DNA from 2 places in the Pseudoxanthomonas japonensis genome. Region 2 is predicted to be linked to the other one. Evidence: riboswitches for the same ligand, from Rfam matches in the RefSeq annotation. Region 2 holds a riboswitch; the other holds the start of a gene.
The links. Region 2 has a riboswitch for cobalamin ahead of ACGHX3_RS00500 (ribonucleoside-diphosphate reductase subunit alpha). Riboswitches for the same ligand answer to the same signal wherever they lie in the genome.
Positions count from the first base shown of each region.

Region 1: another riboswitch for cobalamin. It lies ahead of btuB (TonB-dependent vitamin B12 receptor); the one in region 2 lies ahead of ACGHX3_RS00500 (ribonucleoside-diphosphate reductase subunit alpha).

Region 1 is NZ_CP171632.1:3,748,064-3,752,425, forward strand. It holds gene bioD (dethiobiotin synthase) at 1-190, opposite strand, end outside; gene ACGHX3_RS17605 (GAF domain-containing protein) at 321-806, shown strand; gene ACGHX3_RS17610 (TfoX/Sxy family protein) at 803-1,174, shown strand; cobalamin riboswitch at 1,274-1,496, shown strand; gene btuB (TonB-dependent vitamin B12 receptor) at 1,622-3,508, shown strand; gene ACGHX3_RS17620 (DUF2218 domain-containing protein) at 3,613-3,906, shown strand; gene dinB (DNA polymerase IV) at 3,914-4,362, opposite strand, start outside.
Region 2 is NZ_CP171632.1:119,806-124,167, forward strand. It holds gene ACGHX3_RS00500 (ribonucleoside-diphosphate reductase subunit alpha) at 260-2,611, opposite strand; cobalamin riboswitch at 2,884-3,101, opposite strand; gene ACGHX3_RS00505 (VOC family protein) at 3,402-4,362, opposite strand, start outside.

The sequences.
Region 1 (4,362 bases), 550 kb from region 2:
GGTCGCTGGCCGCCCGCAGCGCGAGCGCGTCGTCGTTGCGCCAGCCCTCGGCGGTCGCCACGCAACCGCTGGCGACCGGCTTCATGCCGACCGCACGCAACCCACGTGCACGGAACGCATGCAGCAGCGCGGCGCTGGCGACCGTTTTGCCGGCGCCAGTGTCGGTGCCCGTGACGAAGAGCCTGTCCATTGCGTGCTCCGTCACGTTCCGGGGATTTGCGTGGCGCGGCCGTGTCCTGCAGGCGGCGCTTTCGGGTAATGCACTTTCATAGCGGGATCATATCCGGCCCTTCCCGGACCCGCGGAGTAGAATCGACCGCATGTCATTCACTTCCCAGACGCTCACCGGCAGCAAGCCGGAACAGTACGCACAGTTGGCCGAACAGGCGCGGGCCCTGCTGGCCGGCGAGTCGGACCGGATCGCCAACGCCGCCAACCTTGCGGCGCTGCTCTACCACGCCTTGCCGGACTTCAACTGGGCGGGCTTCTACTTCTTCGATGGCCGGGAATTGGTGGTCGGTCCGTTTCAGGGACTACCAGCCTGCGTGCGGATCCCGTTGGACAAGGGGGTCTGCGGAGCCGCCGCACGCACCCGTCAGACCCAGCGCGTGGACGATGTTGAGGCCTTCCCGGGCCACATCGCCTGTGATTCGGCTTCGCGCTCGGAACTGGTGGTACCGCTGGTGAAAGGGGATGAACTGGTTGGCGTGCTCGACCTGGACAGCCCACGCCTGGCGCGCTTCGATGCCGACGACCAGGCGGGCATGGAACGCATCGCCGCCATCTTCGTGGATTCGCTGACATGACAGGCACCAAGCTGCGCAACATCGGCCCCAAGTCCGCCGCCTGGCTGCGCCAGGTCGGCCTGCGCACGCAGGAGGACCTGGAGGGCGTGGGTGCAGTGGAAGCCTTCATCCGGGTGAAGCGCGCGGGCTTCCGCCCCAGCCTCAACCTGCTCTACGCGCTGGAAGGCGCCCTGCTGGACTGCCACTGGCAGCAGCTGCCCGAAGACCGCCGCGCGGAACTGCTGGTGGCCTACGATGCCGCCGCGGCCCTGCTGCCGCCGCCGCGCGGCCGCCCCGCCGCCGGCCCGGTGACCACCACGCACACCGAGCGCGAGGAAGACACGGGCCCGTCGCTCAATCTGTTCGACTCGCCCGGCGGCGAGGACTGACACCGCGGTAGCGTCGAGCTTGCTCGACGCCGCACGCCGTCCGTTGCAGAAAAGCAGCGGAGCAAGCTCCGTTCCACATGACCGTCGGGTGCTTCCCGTATACTGCGCGCGCTTTCAGGTGACCCTCGGCAGTCCTGCCATGGGTTGAAACGGGAAGCCGGTGACCCGCGCAGGCGGCATTCCGGCGCTGCCCCCGCAACGGTAGGCGACGACAACCGCGGCATCGGCCACTGTGCGATCCATGCATGGGAAGGCGCCCCGGCAGCGTGCATTGCGCACGCCTTCGCAAGCCCGGAGACCGGCCTGGGAGTCCACTGGTTGCGATGCGGAGGGCGTCGCGGCGTGCCGCGCCGCCGTTCGTCTGCTGCGCTGTCCGCAACGTTCCTCTCCGTCGTCGCAACTCCACACCGAACAATGCGCGCGGGGCGCGCGATGGAGTTGAGTCCGATGTACAGCCGTCATTCCCTTTCCCTTCTGACCACCGCGGTCGCCCTGGCGCTGCCGTTCGCCGCGCACGCGCAGAACGCCACCGACCTGGACGAAGTGGTCGTCACCGGCACGCGCACCGACGTCGCGTTGCAGGACAGCCTGGCGCCGACCCAGCTCATCACGCGCGAGGAGATCGAGCGCAGCCAGTCGCGCTCGCTGGTCGACCTGCTGAAGGGCCGCGCCGGCATCGGCTTCACCAACCAGGGCGGCCTGGGCAAGCTGAGCAGCCTCAACATCCGCGGTACCGAATCCGACCACGTGCTCGTGCTGGTCGACGGCATCCGCATCGGTTCGGCGACCGCCGGCCTGGCCTCGTTCCAGGACCTGCCGGTCGACCAGATCGAACGCATCGAGATCGTGCGCGGCCCGCGCTCCAGCCTGTACGGCTCGGAAGCGATCGGTGGCGTCATCCAGATTTTCACCCGCCGGGGCACCCAAGGCCTGTCGCGCGAACTGCGCATCGGCGGCGGCAGCCACAACCTGCGCGAAGCCAGCGGCGGCTTCGCCTACGGCGGCGAACGCGGCTGGATCGGCGCAAATGCGGCATACCAGGAAACCGACGGCATCAACGCCTGCCGCGGGTCGGGCACGCTGTTCCAGGGCTGCTTCACCGACGAGCCCGATGACGACGGCTACCGCAACGTCTCCCTGAATGTCCGCGCCGGCTACAGGCTGACCGATGCGTTGACGCTGGAAGGCCACGCACTGAATGCCGACGCCTTCAACGAATTCGACGGCAGCATCTACGGCGGCAACGAAGCCGACAACGTGCAGCAGGTGCTGGGCAGCAAGCTGACCTGGAAGCCGTCCACCGCCACCATGCTCACCGCGCAGATCGGCCGCGCGTCGGACAAGTCGCACAACTATTTCAATGACGGCGCGGGCACCCCGCGTGAGGATGTCAGCACGTTCGACACGCGTCGCGACACGGCCTCGCTGCAGGGCGACTTCGCGTTCGGCGAACAGCACCTGCTGAGCGCCGGTGCCGACTGGCAGCGCGACGAAGTCACCAGCAGCGTCGACTTCGTCAACGACACCGTCGGCGTGCCCGTGGACAGCCGCGACAACACCGGCGTTTTCATCGAGTACCAAGGCCGCTTCGGCGCGCAGCAGGTGCAGGCCAGCGTGCGCAACGACGACAACGACCAGTTCGGCAACCACGTCACCGGCAACCTGGGCTGGGGCCTCGGCTTCGGCGGCGGCTTCAAGCTGACCGTCAACGCCGGTACCGGCTTCAAGGCGCCGACCTTCAACGACCTGTACTACCCGTTCTCCGGCAATGCGCTGCTGGAACCCGAACGCTCCAAGACCCTCGATGTCGGGCTGTCTCAGTACGGCGATGCATGGAACTGGGGCGTCAACGTCTACGAGACGCGCATCGAGGACCTGATCGCGCTGGACAGCAACTGGTTGCCGGCGAACACCGACGAAGCGCGCATCCGCGGCCTCGAACTGACCGGCGCGGTGACGCTGGCCGGCTTCGACATCGCCGCTCAGGTCAGCCACACCGATCCGCGCAACCACACCGCCGGCGCGAACTACGACAACCTGCTGGCACGCCGCGCACGCAACACCGCGCGTATCGATGTGGACCGCGCATTCGGCGACTTCCGCTTCGGCGTGACCGGCTACGGCGCCAGCCACCGCTACGACAACGCCGCCAACAGCGTTCGCCTGGCCGGCTACGGCACGCTGGACCTTCGCCTGGAGTACGCGATCACCGACGAATGGTCGCTGCAGGCGCGCGCCAGCAACGTGTTCGACCGCGAGTACGAAACGATCGCCTGGTACAACCAGCCCGGTCGCGAGTACGGCCTGAGCCTGCGTTACAGCGCGCGCGACTGAGTCGCACGTCGAATCCGGGGCCGGCAATGGACTGTTCCGTTGCCGGCCTTGTCGTTGTCGGGCGGCGCTCGTGAACAGGTACCTCTCCCTGTTGCAGAAAGACCATGCGTCCCACCGCCTACGTCACCGTAAGTCCCACGGATCCCGCCAGGCTCCTGCGCACGCTGTGCAACCACTGGCGGCACAAGTTCGACATCGAGCGCCCCGACGATGCGCATGCGCGCATTCCGTTCGGCGAATTCGGCCCTGCGGACTTCGCCGCGGAAGGCGATGCATTGTCGATCACACTGTTCACGTCCGATGCGGAAACGCGTGCTCGCCTGCAGGAGGTGATCGCCTCGCACCTGCGCCGCTTCGAGCGCAACGAAGACCTCGCCTTCGAGTGGCGTACAGCCTGATCGGCGCCTAGACTTCCTGCGGGTCGAACAATCCCGCCTGCACAACCGCCTCGTCGCGATCGCGGAACCCTGAAAGCCCCACACCGACCAGACGGTACAGCGTCGAGGCCGGCAGGCCCACGCGTTCGCGCAAGGCCAGCGCGATGCCTATGAACTCCTGCGCCGAGGCCGGCGGCGACTCTGGCGTGAAGCTGCGCGTCAGGATGCGGAACTGCGAGGTCTTCAGCTTCAGCACCACCGTGCGCCCGACGCGTTCGGTCTTGCGGCTGGCCTGCCACGCCTTTTCGGCGATGCGCACGATGTGCGGCTCCAGTTCTGACAACGGCAGGTCGGTGGCGAAGGTGTCTTCGGACGAGATCGACTGCACGGGTTGGTCAGGTTCCACCGGCCGCTCGTCGATGCCGCGCGCGCGCCGGTACAGGCCTCCGCCGAAGCTGCCGTAGCGCGCCTCCAGCT
Region 2 (4,362 bases):
AGGGGTGCCGCAGTCGCTTTCGGCAGTTGCATGCCAAAGCGAGCCACAGCGAGTGGAGGAGGTGAACAGCCGGATGGCCACCCTTCATGACTCGCTGCGGCTCGCTCAACATCATTGAGTCGCAACGGCTATCGAGGCGCCCCCAACCCCTCTCCCGGGGGGAGAGGGGCTCGAAATCAGAGGCTGGCGCATCCATGCGCCGGGAACATCCGTGTTCCTGTTCCAGGGTCCGTCGGCCGGAGCCGACGCAGGGGTTGGGTTACTGGCAGGCCTCGCAGGCTTCCGGGTTCTCCAGCGAGCAGGCGATGGCTTCGGTCGGGGTGTATTCGCGCTTGGGCTCGGTGGTCGCGACGGTGCTGACCGTGGTCTTGGCGATCTTCGTCGCCGGGCGCGAGCGCAGGTAGTACGTTGTCTTGATGCCCTGCTTCCACGCGTACATGTACATGGACGACATCGCGCCGATGTTCGGGCTTTCCATGAACAGGTTGAGCGAGGCGGACTGGTCGATGAAGGCGCCGCGGCCGGCCGCCATGTCGATCAGCGAACGCATCGGCAGTTCCCACGCGGTGCGGTAGACCTGCTGCAGCGCCTCCGGCACCTGCGGCAGGCCCTGCACCGACCCTTCGGACAGCTTGATCGCGTCGCGCGTTTCCGGCGTCCAAAGACCCAGCTTCTTGAGCTCGTCCACCAGGTAGCGGTTGACCTGCAGGAAGTCGCCCGACAGCGTCTCGCGTTTGAACAGGTTCGACACCTGCGGCTCCACGCATTCGTAGCAGCCGGCGATCGAGGCGATGGTCGCGGTCGGCGCGATCGCGATCAGCAGCGAGTTGCGCAGGCCGTGCTCCTTGATGCGCTCGCGCAGCGCGTCCCAGCGCTCCGTGTTCTCGGGCACGACGTTCCAGGCATCGAACTGCAGCTCACCGTTGGCGGCGCGGGTGTCGGCGAAGGACGGATGGCGGCCGCGTTCCTGCGCCAGTTCCACCGAGGTTTCCAGCGCGTGGAAGTAGATGGTCTCGGCGATCTTCGCCGACAGCGTGCGTGCTTCGGCGCTGTCGAACGGCAGGCGCAGCTTGAAGAACACGTCCTGCAGGCCCATGCAGCCCAGGCCGACCGGGCGCCAGCGCAGGTTGCCGCGGCGCGCGGTTTCGATCGGATAGAAGTTCAGGTCGATCACGCGGTCCAGCTGGCGCACGGCCAGGCGCACGGTCTCGGCGAGCTTGTCGAAATCGAACCAGATGCGGCCGGTGTCCGGATCGCTGTCGAAATGCTTGGCCAGGTTGATCGAACCGAGGTTGCAGACCGCCGTCTCTTCGGCCGAAGTGACCTCGAGGATCTCGGTGCACAGGTTGGACAGGTGGATGACGTTGCCGGCGCGCAGGGTCTGGTTGCTGGCTGCGTTGCACTTGTCCTTGAACGTCATCCAGCCGTTGCCGGTCTCGGCCAGCGTGCGCATCATCCGGCCGTACAGCTTGCGGGCCGAGATGGTCTTCATCGCCTTGCCCTGCAGTTCCGCCTGCGTATAGGCGAGTTCGAACGCCGCGCCATACAGGTCGGTCAGCTCCGGCACCACGCGTGGATCGAACAGCGACCATTCCTGGTCTGCCTCGACGCGCTTCATGAAGAGATCCGGCACCCAGTTGGCCAGGTTGAGGTTGTGCGTGCGGCGCGCTTCGTCGCCGGTGTTGTCGCGCAGCTCCAGGAAGTCCTCGATGTCGGCGTGCCACGTCTCCAGGTACACGCAGGCCGCGCCCTTGCGCTTGCCGCCCTGGTTGACCGCGGCGACCGAGGAATCCAGCGTCTTCAGCCACGGCACGATGCCGTTGCTGTGGCCGTTGGTCGACTTGATCAGCGAGCCGCGCGAACGCACGCGGGTGTAGCTGACGCCGATACCACCGCTGAACTTGCTCAGCTGCGCGATGTCGCCGTACTTGGCATAGATGGATTCCAGCGTGTCCTGCGGCGAGTCCAGCAGGAAGCACGACGACAGCTGCTCGTGCGTGGTGCCGCTGTTGAACAGCGTCGGCGAGCTGGGCAGGTAGTCCAGGTTGCCCATGCGGCGGTACAGCGCCAGCGCTTCCGGTACGTCCTCGCTCAGTGCGCAGGCGATGCGCAGGAAGAATTGCTGCGGCGTCTCGATGACCTTGCGCGTGTGCGGGTGGCGCAGCAGGTAACGGTCGTACAGCGTGCGCAGGCCGAAATAGTCGAAGTGCAGGTCGAGCGAGGCGTCCAGCGCGTCGTTGAGCTTGCGCGCGTTGGTCTGCACGAAGTTCAGCAAGCGGTCGTTGATCAGGCCGACCTCGTGGCCGCGCGTCACCGACTGCGAGAACGCGTGGATCTCCTGGCCGGTGACTTCCTTGGCGATGTAGGCGGCCAGCAGGCGCGCGGCCAGGCGGCTGTACTCGGGCTCTTCGCCGGTCAGCAGCGCGGCGGTGCGGATCGACAGTTCGTCCAGTTCGCGCGTGCTGGCGCCGTCGTACAGGCCCGAGATGGTGCGGGTGGCCACGCGCATCGGGTCGATGGCGTGCAGGCCTTCGCAGTTGCGCTGCACCGCGCGCACGATCTTGTTGAGGTCCACCGGTTCGCGGCCGCCGTTGCGCTTGGTCACGCTCATCGCGGTGGCGGTGGGCGGCGGGGTCAGGGCGAACGCGTCCTTCTGGGACGGGGTGGTGCCGGCGTCGGCGACAGCGGTGTCGATCTGGGTCACGAGAATCCTCCATGCGTGGTGCACGCGGCGGCCCGTCCCTCGCGGGGTCGCGTCAGGCCGGATGGAGAGTCACAGTGGGGAAGCGGCGTCGCAGGGACCGAGACCACGCAGACGGACTGCGGGCGCCCTGCTTCGCCAGCCATCTCCCCCCGGAGAATCCGCGGCCGGCACCGCGCGGTGTGCAACGCGCGGCTGTCGGCAGGTCTTCGGACTCATGGGCACGGAAGGCAGGCCTTCCTCCTAGTCCGCCGCTTCCCGAGGCTGGGCCTCAGTGCTGTGTGGCGGGGTCGTTCCCAATTACCGCTGCGGGGCAGTGCCGGAGTGGCGCGAGGCGTCACCGGCTTCCCTTTTCATCCGGAGGCTAGCCACCCCCAGAACCGACGGCCACAAGATAGTGGGGGTGTATGGAAGCGTCAACACCAAATGTAGTGTGGAACAGCGGGCGTCGGCAGGACGCGGGTTTCACGGATTTCTCATCGAGTCCTTCTCCCCGCTAGGCGGGGAGAAGGTGCCCGAAGAGCCTGCCCCGTACGTGATACGGGGCGGATGAGGGGCGCGCACGATGGTGGGGCGCACGTCAGGTCGTTCGATACCCACCATGTTGTTTCGATCCGACGCGTTCGCTGCCCCGGCTCCGTTCGCCCCTCACCCGCCTTCGGCACCCTCTCCGCGCGGCGCAGGGAGAGGGGAACCGCCATCAAGCCCGCAGTGCCGTGATCGAGGCGTCCTGCGCCTGCGCGTACAGCGCGAACGGGTCGTCGATCGCCTTGCCCAGCGCCGCCTCGAACGCCTCCTGGTTCGCGTGCGCGTCGTACGCGCGCTGTTCGCCGCCTCCCAGGTTGGACTGGAAGATGCCCGCGGCGCTGACCGGCAGGAAGTCCTCGTAGACGATGGGATCGACGACGGCATGGCCGGCCTCGACCAGCGCGTCCGGCGTCATCGCCGCGCGCTCGGTGGCCGGCAAGGCGGCGCCGCTGTCGGTCAGGCGATAGCGGAAGTAGCCCATGCCTTCGCGGCGCAGCGTCGCTTCGTCGTCCGGGAAGGCCGCGAACGCTGCAGCCAGCCGCTGCGGGTAGTCCGCCGACGTGTTGCCCGCGCCGCCGGCCTGCCGCACCTGCGCCAGCAGGCGGTCGTAGAGTTCGCGGCCGGCCGGCGTCAGTGCCAGGCCGCGCTGTTCGATCTCGCCGAAGCGCGCGCTGTGGCGGCCGGGTACCAGCGTGCCGGTGGCGTCGGGGAAGGCGACTTCCTCTTCCAGCGCCTTGAAGCTGGTCTGGCGCAGCAGGATCGGTACCGCGCGGCGCGGCGGACCTTCGATCAGCGCCTTGGCCTGGATGCCGCGCTCGAGCATCGCGGCCTGCGCGGCGTCGATGTCCAGCGTGCGCGGGGTGAGGTGGTTGATGTGCGGGCCGCGGAAGCTGACCACGTCGGCGACCAGCCGGTGCAGGCCGTGCAGCGCTTCGTAGGTGGCCAACGACACGGTCGCGTCGCCATGCCAGCGGAAGGTCTCCAGCACCTCGGCGACGAAGCGCTGCGCATCGGCTTCATTCAATCCGCCATCGCGCTCGGCCTGCGCCACCAGCGCACGCGCACCGGCGGTGAAGATGTCGCGCCTGGCCAGGATCGTCTCCGCTTCCGCACGCAGTGCCTCGTCCGCAATC